Regions from separate parts of the Planifilum fimeticola genome, predicted to be linked through region 2. Evidence: riboswitches for the same ligand, from Rfam matches in the RefSeq annotation. Region 2 holds a riboswitch; each other region holds the start of a gene.

Region 1 (6,582 bases), on a different contig from region 2:
ATTATTGAAAAGGGGGGTTTTCACAATGAACTGGAAACGTTTGCGAAAAGCGGGAGTTGGAGCGCTTGTTGTCGCACTGATATTCTCCCTTCTTCCTGCCATGGCATTCGCCGATGCCGTCGTCGGCGAGACGGTCGTCACCCTCGGCGCCGATTTGACTCCCCAGCAACGGGACGCGATTCTGAAGGAAATGAATGTGGACCAAAACGTCCAAATCATCGAAGTCACCAACGAAGAGGAACACCGCTATCTGGGGAAATATGTGAGCAAAGCCACCATCGGCACCCGTGCCCTCTCATCGTCCAAAATCACCCTGGCCGAAAAGGGTGCCGGGATCACGGTAAAAACCAATAACATCACACACATCACCGAAACGATGTACGCCAACGCCCTGATCACCGCCGGGGTGAAGGATGCGGAGGTGTACGTCACCGCCCCGACGAAGGTGTCGGGAACCGCGGGACTGACGGGGATTTTGAAGGCCTTTGAGGAGGCCGCCGATACCAAGATCAGCGATGAACAAAAAGAAGTGGCCAACGAAGAAATGGTCCGGACCTCTCAGCTGGGGGAGAAAATCGGAGATCCGGACAAGGCGGCCCAGTTCATGATGGATCTCAAACAGAAGGTGGCGGAAGAAAAACCCGATACGCCGGCGGAGTTCCGCGATCTCATCATCAACGTTTCCAATGAATACAACATCAATCTGAGCGAGAAGGACATCGATCAGCTCACCCAATTGCTTCAACGGCTGTCGGAGCTGAATATTGACTGGGGTGCCCTGAGCGATCAGGTCAAAAAGCTTCGGGACAACCTGGATGAAATCCTCAACTCCGAACAGACGAAAGGTTTCCTGGAAACTCTGCTGGACTGGCTCGCCAGCCTGCTGGATGCCCTGAAGGAAATCTTCTCCTCGGACAGCGCCTGATGTCCTGAAATCGGCCAAAGGGGAGGCGGGAAAAAACCCGCCTCCCCTTGCTGTTGGCACAATTTCAGGAGGGAGCGATTTTTCGCCGATCTCCTGTTGCATGGAGCCGAGACGAAAAATCACCTCCCATTAACAGACCTGAAGTCCGTAAGCATCGTGAGAATGGCGGGAAAAAAACCGCCTCCCTTTGGCTGCGTTGGAATAAAAAACCCCCCATTCGGGGGGGAGTGAAACAGATCAGTTGGAAAGCCATTTGCGGAAGAGAAATCTGGTGGCCTCCCGGTTCATCGCGGCGATCGATGTGGTCAGCGGAATTCCCTTCGGACAGGACTGCACGCAGTTCTGCGAGTTCCCGCATTCCTGCAATCCACCCTCGCCCAGGAGGGCTTCCAGCCGCTCGTCCTTGTTCATGGCCCCGGTCGGGTGAGAGTTGAACAGCCGGACTTGGCTGATCACGAAGGGCCCCATGAAATTGGAACGGGAATTCACATTGGGGCACGCTTCCAGGCAGACACCGCAGGTCATGCACTTGGACAACTCGTAGCGCATCTGGCGCTCCGTCTCCGGCATGCGCGGCCCCGGCCCCAGATCATAGGTGCCGTCGATGGGAATCCAGGCTTTGACCCGCTTCAGCGCATCAAACATCCGGCTGCGGTCCACGATCAGATCCCGGACAACGGGGAAGGTCCGCATCGGTTCCAGCCGGATGGGCTGTTCCAGGTGATCGATCAAGGCGGTGCACGCCTGACGCGGTTTCCCGTTGATCACCATCGAGCAGGCGCCGCACACCTCTTCCAGGCAGTTGGATTCCCAGACCACCGGAGTGGTTTTTTCCCCTTTGGCGTTGACCGGATTCCGTTGAATCTCCATCAGCGCCGAAATGATGTTCATGTTCTTCCGGTACGGCAGCTTGAACTCCTCCGTGTACGGCTGTTCATTCGGCCCAGCCTGGCGGGTGATGATGAGATGCACCGTCTGTTCGCTCATTGTTTCGCCGCCTCCTCTTTCGCCACGTCGTACCGGCGCGGGCGCGGTTTGATCAGGGAAACGTCCACAGGCTCATAGTCAAACTCCGGACCGTCGGGGGTGTATGTCGCCTTGGTGGTCTTCAGCCATTCTTCGTCGTTCCGCTCCGGATATTCCGGTTTGTAATGGGCACCGCGGCTTTCATTTCGATGATAAGCCCCCAGGGTGATCACCCGGGCCAGCTGCAACATGTTCCACAGCTGACGGGTAAACGAGGCGGCCTGGTTGCTCCACCGGCTGGTGTCGATCATGCTGATCCGCTTGTACCGCTCCATCAATTCCTGAATCTTCTCGTCCGTCTTCAACAGCCGGTCGTTGTAACGGACCACCGTCACATTGTCGGTCATCCATTCGCCCAGTTCCTTGTGCAGCTGATAGGCGTTTTCATTACCGTCCATCTTGAGGATTTGTTCGTATTTTTCCTCTTCCTTTTTGCGGTATTGCTCAAACAGGGTGGACGGCAGATCCTCCGCCGACTTTTCCAGCCCGCGGACGTACTTGATCGCATTGGGACCGGCCACCATCCCCCCGAAGATGCAGGAGAGGAGGGAGTTGGCCCCGAGGCGGTTGGCTCCGTGGTACTGATAATCGCATTCTCCCGCGGCGAACAGGCCGGGAATGTTGGTCATGTGGTTGTAGTCCACCCAAAGACCGCCCATCGAGTAATGGACCGCCGGGAAGATCTTCATCGGAACCTTCCGCGGATCTTCGCCCATGAACTTCTCGTAGATCTCGATGATCCCGCCCAGCTTGATGTCCAACTCCTTGGGATCCTTGTGGGAGAGGTCCAAATAGACCATGTTCTCCCCGTTGATCCCCAGCTTCATGTCGACGCACACCTTGAAGATGGCCCGGGTGGCGATATCCCTCGGAACCAGGTTCCCGTAGGCGGGATACCATTCCTCCAGGAAATACCAGGGTTTGCCGTCCTTGTAGGTCCAGACCCGGCCCCCTTCCCCGCGGGCCGACTCCGACATCAGCCGGAGCTTGTCATCCCCAGGAATGGCCGTCGGGTGAACCTGAATAAACTCCCCGTTGGCGTAAATCGCTCCCTGCTGATAAACGGCACTGGCCGCGGTTCCGGTGTTGATCATCGAGTTGGTCGATTTGCCGAAGATGATCCCCGGTCCGCCGGTGGCCAGAATCACCGCATCCGCCGGGAAGGCGCGGATTTCCCCGCCCCGCAGATCCTGGGCGACGATCCCCCGGCAGCGGCCTTCATCGTCCAAAACGGCGGACAAAAACTCCCAATGCTCAAACTTGGTGACGCGTCCGGCCACTTCATAGCGCCGCACCTGTTCATCCAGCGCGTACAGCAGCTGCTGACCCGTCGTCGCGCCGGCATAGGCGGTCCGATGGTGCTTGGTGCCGCCGAACCGGCGGAAGTCAATAAGCCCTTCCGGCGTCCGGTTGAAGGGAACTCCCATCCGGTCCATCAGATAGATGATGCCCGGCGCCGCTTCACACATCGCCTTGACGGGCGGTTGGTTGGCCAGGAAGTCCCCTCCGTAAACGGTGTCGTCAAAGTGTTCCCAGGGCGAGTCTCCCTCCCCCTTGGTGTTGACCGCACCGTTGATTCCGCCCTGCGCACAGACGGAATGGGAACGCTTTACGGGAACGATGGAGAACAGTTGAACGTCGGCGCCCGCTTCCGCCAGTTTGATGGTGGACATCAGACCGGCCAAGCCTCCGCCGACGACGATGACCTTCTCGTTCATTGGCAGTGCCCCCTTTTAAAACTGTGCCGACTGGGCCATGAATTCTGGGTCAACAAAGGCAAACAGGGCCCGAATGCCGATGTACGACACGACGACGAACACGACGGCCCACACCCAGGTGGAAACGGCTTGGGCGCGGGGTCCCACGGTGATCCCCCAGCTGACCAGGAAGGACCACATGCCGTTGCTGAAGTGGAAAACCGCGGCGACGACTCCGATCACATACAGAGCGAAGGTGAAATTGTTGGACAAAATCTCGTTCATCCGCATGCCCACTTCGTTCGCGGCCAAGTCGTTCAAAGCGACGTAAATCCGGGTCTCCCAGACGTGCCAACCGACGAAGATGAAGGTGATCACTCCGGTCACCCGTTGCAGCATGAACATCAGGTTCCGGAAGTAACCGTAGTTGGTCACATTGTTCTTCGCCTGGAAGGCGACATACAGCCCGTACACCCCGTGATACAAAAGGGGAAGGAAAATGAAGAAGATCTCCAAAAAGAGCAGGAAGGGAATGTCCCACAGCCATTCCACCTGCTCGCGGAAAGCGTCAGCTCCCCGGGTGGCATAATAGTTCGTCAATAGATGCTCGAGCAAAAAAAATCCCACCGGTATGACACCCAACAGCGAGTGCAGCCGACGGTTGAAGAAACTGGAGTGATTCATTGCCAGGCCCCCCATAAACCTGAGTGCTTCTCCTATGTTACCCTACTTTCCAAAAAAGCTGCACAGACGGCAGCACATTCATAAAAATCATCGTCAAAATGAAAACCGCTTTTTGGAAAGGGGTTTCACAGAGTGAATAAATACATTCCTATTGTACTCCCACTGCGTGGGAGCGTCAAGGAGACCCCTCAGCCCCCTTCTCCCAGGAAACGCCGAATCGGCGGGCCCACCTGGTCAAATTCGACCAAAAAGGCGTCATGACCGTAATGGGAATGAATTTCTTCCAGCAAAGACCGCTTCCCCAGCCGTTGAAGCAGGAAGTGAATCTTTCGCTGCTCCCGGATCGGAAACAGAATGTCTTCCCGGATGCCGATCACCAACACATCGGACTGGATCCGGGACAGCGCCCGCTCCACCCCTCCTCGTCCCCGCCCGATGTCGTGCAGATCCATCGCCTTGAGGAGATACAAATAGCTGTTCGCGTCGAAGCGGCGGACCAGCTTCTCCCCGTGATATCGCAGGTAGCTTTCCACCTGAAACATCGAATCCATCCGGGTAATGGGGCCGTCGTCCTGGATCCGACGGCTGAACCGCTCCTCAAAAAGGGTTTCGGTCCGGTAGGTGACCATCCCCATCATCCGGGCAATGGCCAAACCCTTTCGGGGCCCGGGCCCGGGATAATAATTTCCGCCCTTCCATTCGGGATCCGCCAAGATCGCCTGGCGACCGATGTCGTTGAAGGCGATCCCCATCGGAGAGAAGGCGGCGGAAGTGGCGATCGGGATCATCCGCTCCACCGTTTCAGGGTACATGATGCCCCATTCCAGCACCTGCATCCCGCCCATCGAACCGCCGATCACCGCCGCAATTTTGGAGATGCCCATTTTCTCCAGGCAGCGCCGCTGGGCGCGGACCATATCCCGAATCGTCACCACGGGAAAAGAAGACCCGTAGGGACGCCCCGTCTCCGGATCGATCGACGAAGGACCGGTGCTTCCGGCGCATCCGCCCAGAACATTGGTCGTGATCACAAAATAGCGGTTGGTATCGATATACCCGCCCGGTCCGATCAGCCCGTACCACCATCCGGGGTGATCCTCATCCCCCACCGTGTGGGCATCGCCTGTAAGCGCATGACAAACAAGGATCACGTTGTCCCGGGATTCGTTTAAGGTCCCGGCGGTCTCCACGGCGATTTCCACCTGCTTAAGGCGCCGGCCGCACTCCAAATCCATCGGACCGATCGAAACCGTCAGCTTTTGCGGGCAGTTGACGGTTGTCGCCACATCCATCCTCCCCCTTCCGGAAAAGCAAGCGCCCTCTTCGATCAGAAGAGGGCGCGGGACCGCTAATGGGTAGAATTCCGTTCCGCCTCTTCTCATCTCTCAGGACCCGAGGGTCCTGCAGGAATTGGCACCTTTCCCCTCGTCCGGATCAAGCTCAATCCGGCCGTTCCCTGGACGGGAGCGGGGTGGTTGCCGGGCTTCATAGGGCCAGTCCCTCCGCCACTCTGGATAAGAAGACGCCTATTGAATTTTCTGTTATCATACGACAATTTAAAGGGGTGTGTCAAGGCCGTGCCATCGGGTCCGAAAGGGGCGGCCAAAGGCCCTCCCCTTTTCCGTCCCGTGGCAGAGCATCTTGCGCAGAAGAGCATTCGCGGGGAAACTCACTTCGCCGAGATGTTCACCCGAAGATTTCGATCCACGCGTGGCGCCTGGGGATGCTCCAGCCAGCAATATACCCCGTGGCTGGGAGAGACATCGGTCTTCTCCGGCATCGTGCTGTGGCAGATGTTCATCGTATGAGGGCAACGGTCGGCGAAGGGGCATCCCTGCGGCGGCTTGAACAGGTCCGGCGGGGAACCCGGGATCGACTGCAATTCCCCGTCCCGTTTCATATCCAGCCGGGGCATGGAGTTGAGCAGTCCCCAGGTGTAGGGATGGCGGGGACGGTAGAAAATCTCCTCCACCGTTCCGTACTCCACCACTTTCCCGCCGTACATGACGGCCACCTTGTGAGCGGTTTCGGCCACCACTCCCAGATCGTGGGTGATCAGGATGATCGCCGTTCCCGTTTTTTCCTGCAGCTCCTTCATCAGTTCCATGATCTGCGCCTGGATGGTCACGTCCAGGGCGGTGGTGGGTTCGTCGGCGATGAGGATTTTCGGATTGCACGCCATGGCCATGGCGATCATCGCCCGCTGCCGCATCCCGCCGCTGAACTCGTGGGGATACTGATCCACCCGCT
Region 2 (6,582 bases):
AAACCAGGTTCGATATACGCTCAGCATGCTGTCCGGCAGATCTTCCGGCACGACCGGCAGAAGCCGGTTGAATGCTTCCATTCCGCCCTCATGGATGAAATAACGGAACAAGGCTCCCGCGCCGTGGTGGTGCAACACGGTTTTTTTGAGCATCAAGGGAAGAGAACATTCCGCCTCCGATTCCAGCCGCCGAAGCGCTGCCAGGATCTCTTCCATCCCGTACCGCTTCTCTTCCGGGGAATCCTCCCAAACCGGAATTCCTTCCCGCTCCGAGTCGAGCGACGCCAGGAATTCCTCAACCCCGTCGGCGATGGAAATCGTCTCCGATTCCTCGGGATCAAACATCACGATGCGAGGCTCCGTTCCTTTCCTGTAATCCAGACACAAAAAATCATCCCAATACAATCTGGCCACAGGAAAAACCCGCTCCCGCAACCGGCCTTTCAGTTTCTTGTAAATCCGCAGCACATAATCCGGGGCCTCCGGATGAAAGGACAACAGCTTCTCAACTTTCCCTCTCTCTCTCATCCATCGGAAAAGCCGAAGGAATCGGTCCCCCTCCGTCACAATGTTGAATGACCTCCTTCAGCCGGTCCGGAAGCCGCACACCCCATTCCGTTTCCACCTTCTCCACCATTTCGGAAGTGGCGTTTCGCGGCTGAAAAGCTTCCCACGCAATCTCGATGTTCCCCAGCAGCCGGTCCGCCTTGGAAGCGGATGAATCAGGGGCGGGAAATACTTGAGAATAGACACGGATCTCTTCCGGACGTTCCATCCATCCGTGAATCAGCCGCACCGCTTCATCGATTTTCCGTCTCAGCTCCTCAAACGTGGCCACAAACCACATGCGGAGCGGTTCCCGGTACCGGCCGAGAATCATGACGCGCAGCCGGTAATCTCCCTCGTATTGGGGAACATGTCCCACGTCCAGCACATATTTTCCATGCTGATATTGGACGATCAGCATGTCTTCGCTCAGCCTGAGCTCCTGATCCGCAAAGGAAAGATCCGGATCGAGAAACAAACTGCCCAGGACCACCTTCCCTTGCCCGAAGTCGAAATGATGAAGCAAGCGGTTCACTCCTTCAATCTGATTGACGACAGACCGGTCCACGCGGGTGCCCAATCCTGTCTGCCTTTTTGAAATCACTCGCCGTCCGCGGAATCAAAAGAAGGGCAATTTACACCCGATATTGGCTGATGCGGCTCTTTTCGGGGTGGGATGGGTCGGAAGACAGGACCCACAGATGGCGGTCTCCGGTCATTTTGACTTTCAGAAAATATTCCGACGGCTCCGGCTCCAGAACAAACCGGGTCGCGTGATTTCGCACGCCGACAATCCGGGTTTCACTCGCGAAGATCAAACCGCCGTCATGGTAAACCGCGCTGTGCCAATTTCCTTCCGGCTTCCCGACCTCCGTGATCAGACGGCCCGTCAGGTCAAAAACCCTGATGTTCTCACCGGAGGGCGTTTCCAGCACCAGCATTCCGTCTTCGAAGTGGATCAACCGGTGCTGACGGATCAGGGACGCGGTATTTCCGAACATCCCGGCTTTTTCGGTGCAAAACCGGACGTGGCCTTCGGAAAGATCCACTCGATATGGGTTTCCGGAATAATCCAGCAACAACAGTTCCTTTTCCTGCCATCTGTGAACCGGTGAGAAGACCGTTTGCCGCATTGCTCCTTCCAGCGGAATGACGGCGGACTTCATTTCCGCGAGATCCACCGGGACCAGACAGCCGTTCTCGGCGCAATAAAGCACCATCCGCTTTTTATCCCCGTCGGAATAGGCATGGTAGATCATCACGCCATCAAAAAGGTTCAGCTCATCGACGGGTTCCAGCTGTAGGTTCAGAATCTTGATCCCGGAGTAGTGATGGTTCACGACAATCCGGTCCCCGCACACTTCCATGAAATACATGTCGTTGTTCCATTCTTCAAAACGGCTGACCAAGCGGTGCACAGCATCCTCCGTCCTTTCCTTCGATTTTTTCTTGATTCCCTGCGTTTCCTGCAATCTCCTCTTTGCATGCGGGTTTTTCTTTTGATTTTGCTGACAACATCCGCACCCTGTCGTCGCGACGCGTACGGGTCTTTTTCTTGTCCTGACGGGTTTCATGAGCGCCGGTTCATCCATCGTTCACCGCGCGTTGGACCACTTCGTTCCTGTATTCGCCCGCCTCCGCGGGTTGTTTCTGGAAACCGTCCAGGGTTTAGGGGATGGTTTTTGCGATTTTTCTGTTGACATGTTCAGGGACTCAAGATATCCTGTGAATAAAACATAGTTAATAAACCTACTTTATTGGGTTTAATAGATGATTAAGTAGGTCAGTTTTAATATATTCCAATCGATACCTCATCCAGAGAGGCGGAGGGACCGGCCCGATGAAGCCTCGGCAACCCGTCCCGCCTTCCGTTTCGAGGGCGGGACACGGTGCCAATTCCGGTGGGGCACCATGGTCCCTGAAGATGAGGAGGGAAAACCATTCCTTTTCCTCTTCTCAGGGAGAGGGATTTTTTATTTAAAAAAGGGGGAGTGAGCCATGGCCGAGCGACGGAAGTGGAAATGGGAGGAGAATGCGGCGGAACTGAATGAGGTGGAACGGCTGAAGCTGAAAAAGGACGGTCTGGATGTCATTCAGGACATTTACCGATGGGCGAAGTCGGGATACGAATCGATTCCCGAGGAGGATTTCACCCGTCTGAAATGGGCGGGCATCTATCAGCAGCGCCCCAAGGACGGCCATTTCATGATGCGGGTCCGCATCCCGTCCGGCGTGTTGGATACCCGGCAGGTGCGTGTGCTGGCGGAGCTGGCCCGGGAGTACGGCCGGGGGCTGATCGACGTCACGACCCGCCAGTCGGTTCAGTACCACTGGTTGCGCATCGAGCAGATTCCGGACATTTTCCGCCGTCTGGAGGAAGTGGGACTCCATCCTTACGAGGCCTGCGGGGACTGCCCCCGAAACATCGTGGGCAATCCCCTGGCCGGGATCGATCCCCATGAGCTGATCGACACCCGTCCCATCGTCGAGGAATTGGAGCGCACCTTTCTTCTCAACCGGGAGTTTTCCAATTTGCCCCGGAAATACAAAATTTCCGTCTCGTCCAATGTCTACAACGCGGCGAACGCCCAGATCCACGATCTCGCCTTCACGCCGGCGGTCAAGGAGATCGGCGGGAAGGAGGCGGTCGGTTTCCACGTATGGGTGGGCGGCGGCCTCTCCTCCCGTCCGCACATGGCGAAGCAACTGGACCTGTTTGTCCTTCCGGAACAGGTGGTGGAGGTGGCCGTGGGCGTGACCCGGGTGTTCCGGGATTACGGTTATCGAAAAAAGCGGCACCGGGCCCGGCTCAAATTCCTCGTGGCGGACTGGGGTGCGGAAAAATTCCTGGAGGTGCTCGAGACGTACATCGGTCCGTATCCGTCCCGGGGGAAGGACCGGCTGGTCGGCTGGAATGCGGGATATTTCACCGGAGTCCATCCCCAGAAACAGAAAGGTTACTTCTACGTGGGACTCAATGTGCCGATGGGCCGGACGTCCGCGGAGGAGTTTTTCCAACTGGCCGATCTGGTGGATGAATACGGTTCCGGTTCGGTGCGGACCGTCAACACCCAGAACCTGATCATCCCCGACGTGCCGGAGGAGAGGCTGGATGATCTGCTGGCGGAATCCCTTCTCCAGCGGCTTACGCCCTATCCCAAGCCCTTTGTCGGCCATGCGGTTTCCTGCACGGGAATCCAGTTCTGCAATCTGGCCCTGACGGAAACAAAGGGGCTGATGCGCCGGGTGGTTGAATATCTGGACGAACAGGTGGAGCTGGATACGCCGATCCGCTTGCACATCAACGGGTGCCCCAATTCCTGCGGACAGCAGCAGATTGCCGACATCGGCCTCATGGGAGGAAAGATGAAGACGGTCGACGGGATGATTGAGGCGTACACCGTTTCCGTCGGCGGCCATCTGGGGGAAGGGGCGACCTTCAACACCCCTCTTAAGGGAAGGGTGCCGGCGGACCGGGTGGCACCGGTGTTGAAGGAGCTGATTCTCTTTTACAAGGAGCACCGCGAGCCGGAAGAGCCCTTTTGGCGCTTTGTGAGGCGGGTGGGAATCGACGCCCTCCAGAGGCGCTTTGATGAAATCCTGTCCCGGGCATCGGCGTCTTGAAGGGGTGGCGCCGATGAACCGGGAAGCGCTTTTTCTCTATAAAGTGTCCGCGGAAATTCAGGGAAAAGGAACCGTTCATGTCATCCTCCTCGCCGCCAGCGATGAAGGGGCCTTTGCGGCGGCGGAGAAGGAGCTGGACCGTCACTTAATCGCCGCGCCGCCGGTGGTTGAAATGGTCATCGTGGAGAAGCGGTCCGCCGGAAAAGGAAGGGGGTTTGTGGTGGAAGCCTCCGATTGGTGATCGAGAGAACCAAAGGGGAGGGATACGAATATGGAATGAATGGGAGGGATCAAAGAATGAGCGAATCAGACGGACAAATCAAGGCGGGCCGGGAAGAGATTCAAAGGGCGGCGAAGGATTTGAGGGATGCCCATCCCTCGGAGATCATCGCCTGGGGAGTCAAAAAATTCGGTTCCCGGAAGATCGCCCTGGCGTGCAGTTTCGGGGCGGAGGATGTGGCGCTCGTGGATATGCTGCAGAGAATCGATCCGGAGGTGGATATTTTCTACCTGGATACGGACCTCCATTTTCCGGAGACGTATCAGACCCGGGACCGGCTGACCCGGCGGTACGGAAAGAAGTTTATCCGCGTTTCGCCGGATTTGACGCTGGAGCAGCAGGCGAAAAAGTGGGGGGATCGGCTGTGGGAGCGGGATCCCAACCTCTGCTGCCGGCTGCGCAAAGTGGAACCCCTCAAAAAGGTGTTGTCCGGCTACTCCGCCTGGATCACCGGCATCCGCCGGGAACAATCCCCTACCCGTGCCGGTGCGGAAGTGGTGGAGTGGGATGAATCCTTCGGCCTGGTCAAATTGAATCCCCTGGCCCATTGGACCCATGATCAGGTATGGTCCTATATTCGGGAGCGGAATGTTCCCTACAATCCTCTTCATGATCGCCAGTATCCCAGCATCGGGTGCGAGCCTTGCACCATTCCGGTCAAACCCGGCCAGGATTTTCGGGCAGGCCGCTGGGCCGGTTTCGATAAAACCGAGTGCGGATTGCACCCGAACCGGAAAGGAGATTCGCAATGATGGAAACCATCTCCCCTCACGGCGGCACATTGATCAACCGGATGGCCGCCGAAGAGGAGAGGGAGGATTGGCTGAAACGGGCGAAGGAACTCCCCGGCTGGAAGGTTTCACCGGTCACCCTTTCCGATTTGGAATGTATCGCCACCGGGGTTTTTTCTCCCCTCAACGGATTTTTGAAGGAGGAGGATTATCTCTCGGTCCGGGACCGGATGCGCCTGGCGGACGGAACGGTCTGGCCGCTTCCGATCACCCTTCCGGTTCCGGAAGACCGCGCTTCGGAGATCCGGGAGGGAAAACCGGTGGCGCTCCGGGGGGAGGACGGAAGGATCTATGCGGTCCTGGAGGTGGAGAGCCTTTACCGGATCGACCCGAGGAAAGAGGCGCGGGAGGTGTTCCGCACCGAAGATGAGAATCATCCCGGCGTGAATCGCCTGTACCGCTCTTCCCCCCTCCGGGCCGGGGGGCCGATTCGCGTGCTGAACCGGCCGGATCACGGCGTCTTCAGCCGATTCATCCTGGATCCGGCGGACACCCGGCGGCGGTTTCGGGAACGGGGCTGGCGCCGGATCGTCGGTTTTCAGACCCGGAACCCGATCCATCGGGCTCACGAATACATCCAAAAGGCGGCCTTGGAGACGGTGGACGGACTTTTCCTCAATCCCTTGATCGGTGAGACCAAGTCGGACGACATCCCTGCGGACCTTCGGATGAAAAGCTACCAGGTGATTCTGGATCACTACTACCAGCGCGATCGCGTGTTGTTTGCCGCCTTTCCGGCGGCGATGCGCTATGCGGGGCCCCGGGAGGCCGTGTTCCACGCTCTGGCCCGCAAAAATTACGGTTGCACCCATTTTATCGTCGGGCGCGATCATGCCGGCGTGGGGGACTATTACGGCACCTACGACGCCCAACGGATCTTCGACGAATTCCGATCGGAGGAGCTGGGGATCATCCCCCTCTTCTTCGAGCACAGCTTCTATTGCCAGCGCTGCGACGGGATGGCCTCTTACAAGACCTGCCCCCACGGCGAGGAGCACCACGTCATTCTGTCCGGCACCAAGGTGCGGGCCATGTTGAAGGAGGGAATCATGCCGCCGCCGGAGTTTTCCCGGCCGGAGGTGGTTCGGGTCTTGATCGAGGGACTCAAGGGGTCTCGATGATCAATAGGGTTGTAGAGGCGAGAGAATCCATAAAATCGCCGATCTTTTGTCGGCAATGCCGGAGGATTCCCCTCCGGCCTTTTTGTGTCGATTTTCTGCAACCGGACAGGGGCGAAAGGGGGGTGTTATAATTGAATTGTGCAAACCTTTTCTCTTCATAACGAAAAGGAATCACCATGCGGGAAATCGGGGGAAATGTATGCGCGTGGGCATCTTCGCA
Region 3 (6,582 bases), on a different contig from region 2:
ATTGCCCGCGCTGCCTTATCCCGCCAACGCGCTGGAACCGCACATCGATGCGCAGACGATGGAGATTCACCACGGTCGTCACCACGCCACCTACGTGAACAACCTGAACGCTGCGTTGGAAGGCCATGCCGCCCTGGCCGAAAAATCGCTGGAAGATCTGATCCGCAATATTAACGAGGTGCCCGAGTCGATCCGCACCGCGGTTCGCAACAACGGGGGCGGTCACTACAACCATACCCTCTTCTGGGAAAGCATGAGCCCCAACGGCGGCGGCCAACCGACCGGGGAGCTGGCCGACGCGATCAACCAAACCTTCGGCAGCTTTGAAAAGTTCCAGGAGGAATTCACCAAGGCGGCCCTCACCCGTTTCGGCAGCGGATGGGCCTGGCTGGTTGTGAAATCCGACGGGAAACTGGCCGTAACCAGCACCCCGAACCAGGACAATCCCCTGATGGACGGCGACAAACCGCTCCTGGGCATCGACGTTTGGGAGCATGCCTATTACCTGAAATACCAAAACAAGCGTCCGGATTATGTGAAGGCCTGGTGGAATGTGGTGAACTGGGAAGAAGTGAACAAACGCTATCTGAACGCCCGCGGATGAGGAAAATTTCCCGGGCTATCCCTCCGGTTTCGACCGGAGGGTTTTTTGTGTCGGTGCAAGAGAGACGGGCGGCTGGACACACTAAGACCAGGGGGTGGAAGAGATGGCGCGCAGGCGTCGCCGCAACCGGCTGCTGGTGCCCCAGGCCCGCGGAGAAATGGATCGGCTGAAGGCACAGGTGATGAGCCGGGAGTTGGGAACGGGCCCGATGAATCCCGGAGAGGTCAAGTTCGAAGTGGCCCGCCGTTTGGGCGTTCCGCTGAAGCCGGAGGACAACGGCGATCTGAAAGCCGCCGAGGCGGGAAAGATCGGCGGTGCCATCGGCGGCCACATGGTGAAGGAAATGGTGAGAAGGGCGGAAGAAGCGCTGGCCCGCCAGATGCGCCCCTGAGGTGAAACGGCCCGGCGACCGGGCCGTTTTCATGTGCAATCTCCGAGCCGAGGAGGCGGAACCGTTCAAATAGAAAAAATCGTTTTGGACAAAAAAAAGATTTGACAAAGGGGGTCCGCTGTAAGATAATAAGGACTAATTAAATTGCATAGCTTGACCCGACTCGTTATCCAGAGAGGTGGAGGGACTGGCCCGATGAAGCCCGGCAACCTTGCCTTGGCACCCACGGGGTGCTTTCCAGGGGCAAAGGTGCCAATTCCTGCAGTGCCGGGGGCGCTGAGAGATAAGGAGCGGGGTATGGATGTTGCGTTTACATACCCTCTTCTTATTCGAAGAGGGTTTTCATTTTATCCAATGCACAGGGAGGGAAGCGGAGTGGACCGGATCGATGTGGCCCTGTTGGGGCTGGGGACCGTGGGAACCGGCGTGTACAAAATGCTCCAAAGCAATCAGGATGTGATCGCACGCCGAACCGGACTCCTGTTCGAAGTCAAGCACATCCTGGTGCGCGATCCGAACAAGAAGCGGAAAGTGGACGGAGTGAAAAACCTGCTCACTACCCGGTTCGAGGAGATCATGGCGACAGGGGTCGATGTGGTCATGGAAGCGATGGGCGGGGTGGAGCCTGCCCGAACTTACATCGAACGGGCCATCCGCTCCCGATGCCACGTGGTGACGGCCAACAAGGAACTGATCGCCAAACATGGAGCGGAATTGGAAAAGCTGGCCCAGGAGCACGGGGTTCAGCTCCTGTATGAAGCCAGTGTCGGCGGCGGGATTCCGGTGCTGGGCACCCTGCAGCATTTCCTGAAGGCGAACCGGATTCTGCGCGTTTCCGGGATCTTGAACGGCACCACCAATTTCATTTTGACGCAGATGGGGGAACATCAGCGCTCCTTTGAGGAAGTGCTGGCAGAGGCCCAGCGGCTGGGTTACGCGGAGGCCGATCCCACCGCCGATGTGGAGGGATTTGATGCCGCCCACAAGCTGACGATTCTCAGCCGTCTCGCCTTCGGAGCCGTGGTGCCCGTCGACGAGATCGCACGGCGGGGCATCACCGATATTTCGCCCGCGGAGCTGGAATTGGCCCACCGGTTGGGGTATAGGATCAAACTGCTGGCCAAGGCGGAGCAGTTCGGGGAGGAAGGTCCCGTTGCCCTGCAGGTGGGGCCCACCCTGGTTCCCCTTTCCCATCCCCTGTCCGGCATCAACGGTGTCTACAACGCCATCCATATCGAAGCGGACACGGTTCAGGACGTGACGCTGGTCGGCCAGGGAGCGGGGGAACAGCCCACCGCCAGCGCCATGGTGGAGGACCTTTGCAACCTTTTCCGTCTCCCCCTTCCCCGGCCGCTGTCCTACCGGCGTCCGCTGGTTCTCCCCGTCTGGGAAGAGGGGGGAGCGCGCTTCGCCTTCATCGAGACGAAGGATCGCCTCGGCTCCGATATCTCCCAACAAGTGAAGGAGCGATTGAAACGGTTCGGAACTTCGGCCGTGGATGTCGCCTGGTTGCCGGGGGACGAGCGAAGCGCGCTGGCGTTGATTTTGCGCCGCTGGGATCCGTCCCTTCAGGAGAAATTGACGGAGGAACTGGAGCTGGAGGCGGAGAGGGTCGTCTTTCGCCCCCTGCTGGGTACGCCGGAGCCCGTCGGCGCCGAACGGGAGGCGAAGATCAGTTCGGCTCAGTGAAGTGGGAAAAGGGACTGCCTGTGTGGTATGATGGCCGCACAGGCATTTTTCTTTTCGCCGGCAACCGGCAGGGAAAGGAACGGAAAAAGATGAACAAAACCGAACAATCTGTGCGCCTAGCCGAAGGGCAGGTGATCCGGCTTCCGGTACGCCGGATGGGGATCAATGGAGAAGGGATCGGATACTTTCGAAAAAAGGTGGTGTTCGTCGAGCGGGCGATTCCCGGGGAGACGGTGTTGGCCAGGGTGTTTGAGGAGGGGCGGGGGTTTGTCCGGGCTCGCCTCCTTCGCGTCCTCAAACCCTCAACGCACCGGAGAGAACCTCCGTGCCCCGTCTACGAGGAATGCGGCGGTTGTCAACTGCAGCACATTGATTACCCCTTTCAGCTCCGCTTGAAAAGGGAGCTTCTGAAGGAGGCCTTTTCCCGTTACACAGGCCTGAAGAATTTGCCCATCGCCCCCGCGGTGGGAATGGACGATCCCTGGCGATACCGGAACAAGGCGCAATTGCCGCTGAAGCGGATCGGCGGGCGCGTGAAAATGGGAATGTATTCCGTCAGGTCCCACCGGCTGATCGAAATGGGGGATTGCGCCGTACAGCATCCGGAAGTGAATCGGACCCTGGAGGAGGCCCGCAGGGTGGTGGAGGAGCTGGAAATTCCGATATATGATGAGCGTAAGCACACCGGTTCCCTCCGCCATCTCGTGGCGCGGATCGGCCTTCAAACGGGGGAGGTTCAGTTGGTGCTGATCAGTCGCACTCCCGATCTTCCCCGGGAGAAGAGCCTGGTGAAGCGGCTGAGGGAATGCCTGCCCCGGCTGGCCAGCATCGTTCTTAATGTCAATCCCCGGCGAACCTCCGCGGTGTGGGGGGAACGAAGCCGGGTGCTGTGGGGGGCGGATGCGATCCGCGAAGTGCTGGACGAACGGATTTACGCCCTTTCCGCTCCCTCCTTTTTTCAGCTGAATCCGGTACAGACGGTCAAACTGTACGACGAGGTGAGACGGGCGGCATCCCTCACCGGGCGGGAGACCGTGGTGGATGCCTACTGCGGGGTGGGAACGATCGGTCTGTGGCTGGCTCCGGAGGCGGGCCGGGTGATCGGGATGGACACGGTCCCCGAAGCCGTCCGGGACGCCCGGGAAAACGCCCGCCGAAACGGGATCAACAACGCGGAATACCACGTGGGGCGCGCCGAAGAATGGCTTCCCCGACGGGTGTCGGAGGGATTTCGGCCCGACGTGGTGATCGTCGATCCGCCCCGGACCGGACTGGGAGGGGAACTGATCGACGCCCTGATCCGGGTAAAGGTGCCACGGCTGATATACGTTTCCTGCAACCCCTCCACCCTGGCCAAGGATTCCGCACGTCTTCTGGAGGGGGGATACCGGATCGGCCGGATCGTCCCGGTGGACATGTTTCCGCAGACCTCCCATGTGGAGGCGGTTTGCACGCTGGAATGGGATGGGGAAAAAGCCTGACCGGATGCAGAAAGGAGAGGGGATGCCGATGGAGAAGGTGCTGTTGACGGGCGGACGGATCTTCACGTTGGATGCGGAAAGGCCGGAGGCGGAAGCCCTGTATGTGGAAAAGGGTCGCATCGTCGCCCTCGGGGACCGCGAAGAGGTGGAGCTGCAGCACGGACGCGCAGGTGTCCGCCGGATCGATCTGCAGGGGGGCTTTGCCGTGCCCGGCCTGGTGGACAGCCACCTCCACCTGGCCATGTTCGGGAGGAAGTTCCTGTTGATCGACTTTTCCCGAACCCGTTCCAAAGAGGAGATGCTTCGGCTGCTCCGGGAGCGGGTGGCGAAGACCCCTCCGGGGGAATGGGTCCTGGGGTCCAATTGGGATGAGAACCGGTTTCGGGAAGGGGAAATTCCCACCCGGGAGGAGCTGGATGACGTCGCTCCCGGCCATCCGGTCCTGCTGACCCGGGTTTGTCACCATGTCCGTCTGGCCAATTCGGCGGCCTTTCGGGCTGCGAAAGTGGCCGAGGATGCTCCTGATCCGCCGCGGGGAGCCTACGGCCGCGACGCCTCGGGGAGGCTGAACGGCTTGATCTATGAGGAGGCTTCCCGGCCCTTCCTCGACGCGCAGCCCCGTCCCACTTTTGGCCAGTGGAAGGAGATGGTCCGACAGGCCGTAAAATACGCCCTTTCCCGCGGGTTGACGGGGGCCCATACCGACGATCTGCGCGAGTTGGGAAGCATCTCCGACACCCTCCGGATTTATCGCGAGCTGGTGAAGGAAGGGAACCCCTTTCGCACCCACCACCTGATCTACCATCCTCATCTGGGAGAGGCGGAGGAACTGGGCATCCGTGCGGGGGACGGCGACGAATGGGTCACCGTCGGAGGAGTCAAGATCTTCGCCGACGGCTCCTTGGGCGGACGCACCGCTCTCCTCAGCAGGCCCTACCGCGATGACCCGGAACGTACGGGCATGGCCGTCCACTCCCGGGAGGAAATGTCGGAACTGGCGGGAAGAGCCCGCAGGATGGGGTATCCCATCGCCGTTCACGCGATCGGGGATCTGGCGGCGGAGCGGGTCATCCGGGTGTTGGAGGCGATTCCCGGTGAGGGAAGAAGGCGCCTGCCCGACCGGCTGATCCACGCCTCGGTGCTGAGGCGGGACCTCATCGCACGGCTGAAAAGGCTGCCGGTGGTGCTGGATATCCAGCCCCGGTTCGTCGCCGGAGACTTTCCCTGGGTGATGGATCGATTGGGGCCGGAGCTTTCTCCCTTCGCCTACGCCTTCAAGACGATGCTTCGGGAGGGATTGGTCTGTGCCGGGGGAAGCGATGCTCCCATCGAACCGATGGACCCCCTGTTGGGGATTCATGCGGCCATCACCCGACGCCCGCCCGGAGGGGAGGGGCCCCCGGAAGGTTATTCTCCAGGAGAACGGCTCACCCCGAAGGAAGCGCTGGCCCTCTTCACCCGGGGAAGCGCCTTCGCCGCCGGGGAGGAAAAGGAGCGGGGCACCCTTTCCGCCGGCAAATGGGCCGACGTGACCGTTTTCGATCGAAATCCGTTGGAGGTCGATCCGGAGGAGCTGCCGGAGGCCCGGGTGATGATGACCCTGGTCAACGGGCGGATCGGTTACGAGGGATAATCAAGAAAGCCGCCTCCTTGGATGGCGGCTTGAGACTGCCGACAAACCTCGGAGCCGGAAATCGGGATGCGTTTTTTCGCCTCGGCTCCGGGAAGTGGCGAGTCGCTCGATGAAAAATCGCTTTCCTCTTGATACGTTGTCAATCGCCGGAAGCCGCTCCGTTTCGGGGCGGCCTTTTGTGTTGGTGCTTCAGGTGCGGGCACTGTCCCCGGGGCAAGCGGTGCAAGGGAATGGCGGGGCGATTCGCTTCCTGTTCAATTTTCACCGAACCGACAGGGTGACGCTGTCTTCGATTTTCTTTCCCCGGTGCGTCAGGGGGCGATGATCGTTGCTGTTCAACTCCACCCGCAGGGTGTGGGTTCCCGAAGGGAGCGAATCCAGGTGGAACCAGGGGGCGTACAGGCGGGCGACTTTCCGACCGTCCACGTATAGATGGGCGTGCCCTTCTCCCGGGCGGGGATCCCCGTTGACCCGTTCCGGAGCGAACCGGAAGTGGGAAGTGGACACGTGGATGTTCCATCCCCCCTTCGCATCCGGCTCCACCTTCATTTCAACCTCGGGCGCCGGCAATCCCCCGGGAACCTCCAGCGGAGCGTGATGGTGGGACATGGAGTGGGAGGCGGATTCGATAGAAGGTGAGGCCGTGTGGTGCGTGTGGGGATGGGCATCCGCCGGGGCGAGAAGCTCGCTTCCCCATCCCAAAAGCCCGTACAGCAAAATGCCGGACAGGAGCCACCCCATGCCGCCCCAGCCGCGCCTTCGGTTGACCGCCGGCCACAATTCA

Evidence for each region. Region 2 has a riboswitch for S-adenosylmethionine ahead of CLV97_RS12680 (nitrite/sulfite reductase). Riboswitches for the same ligand answer to the same signal wherever they lie in the genome.
Region 1: it holds a riboswitch for S-adenosylmethionine, as region 2 does, so the genes downstream of both, metX (homoserine O-acetyltransferase MetX) here and CLV97_RS12680 (nitrite/sulfite reductase) in region 2, are expected to answer to the same signal.
Region 3: it holds a riboswitch for S-adenosylmethionine, as region 2 does, so the genes downstream of both, CLV97_RS08225 (homoserine dehydrogenase) here and CLV97_RS12680 (nitrite/sulfite reductase) in region 2, are expected to answer to the same signal.

The regions. Positions count from the first base shown of each region.
Region 1 covers NZ_PVNE01000002.1:136,102-142,683, reverse strand. Annotated here, with positions in the region: gene CLV97_RS02100 (DUF1002 domain-containing protein) at 26-925, shown strand; gene sdhB (succinate dehydrogenase iron-sulfur subunit) at 1,163-1,912, opposite strand; gene sdhA (succinate dehydrogenase flavoprotein subunit) at 1,909-3,669, opposite strand; gene CLV97_RS02085 (succinate dehydrogenase cytochrome b558 subunit) at 3,685-4,332, opposite strand; gene metX (homoserine O-acetyltransferase MetX) at 4,521-5,618, opposite strand; SAM riboswitch class I at 5,708-5,853, opposite strand; gene CLV97_RS02075 (ABC transporter ATP-binding protein) at 6,002-6,582, opposite strand, start outside.
Region 2 covers NZ_PVNE01000021.1:49,440-56,021, reverse strand. Annotated here, with positions in the region: gene CLV97_RS12695 (SMI1/KNR4 family protein) at 1-468, opposite strand, end outside; gene CLV97_RS12690 (SMI1/KNR4 family protein) at 506-1,126, opposite strand; gene CLV97_RS12685 (hypothetical protein) at 1,182-2,018, opposite strand; SAM riboswitch class I at 2,355-2,477, shown strand; gene CLV97_RS12680 (nitrite/sulfite reductase) at 2,545-4,170, shown strand; gene CLV97_RS12675 (DUF3906 family protein) at 4,184-4,411, shown strand; gene CLV97_RS12670 (phosphoadenylyl-sulfate reductase) at 4,468-5,202, shown strand; gene sat (sulfate adenylyltransferase) at 5,202-6,362, shown strand; gene CLV97_RS12660 ((Fe-S)-binding protein) at 6,562-6,582, shown strand, end outside.
Region 3 covers NZ_PVNE01000011.1:2,104-8,685, reverse strand. Annotated here, with positions in the region: gene CLV97_RS08235 (superoxide dismutase) at 1-604, shown strand, start outside; gene CLV97_RS08230 (small, acid-soluble spore protein, alpha/beta type) at 708-995, shown strand; SAM riboswitch class I at 1,159-1,285, shown strand; gene CLV97_RS08225 (homoserine dehydrogenase) at 1,371-2,684, shown strand; gene rlmD (23S rRNA (uracil(1939)-C(5))-methyltransferase RlmD) at 2,774-4,165, shown strand; gene CLV97_RS08215 (amidohydrolase) at 4,194-5,798, shown strand; gene CLV97_RS08210 (ZIP family metal transporter) at 6,060-6,582, opposite strand, start outside.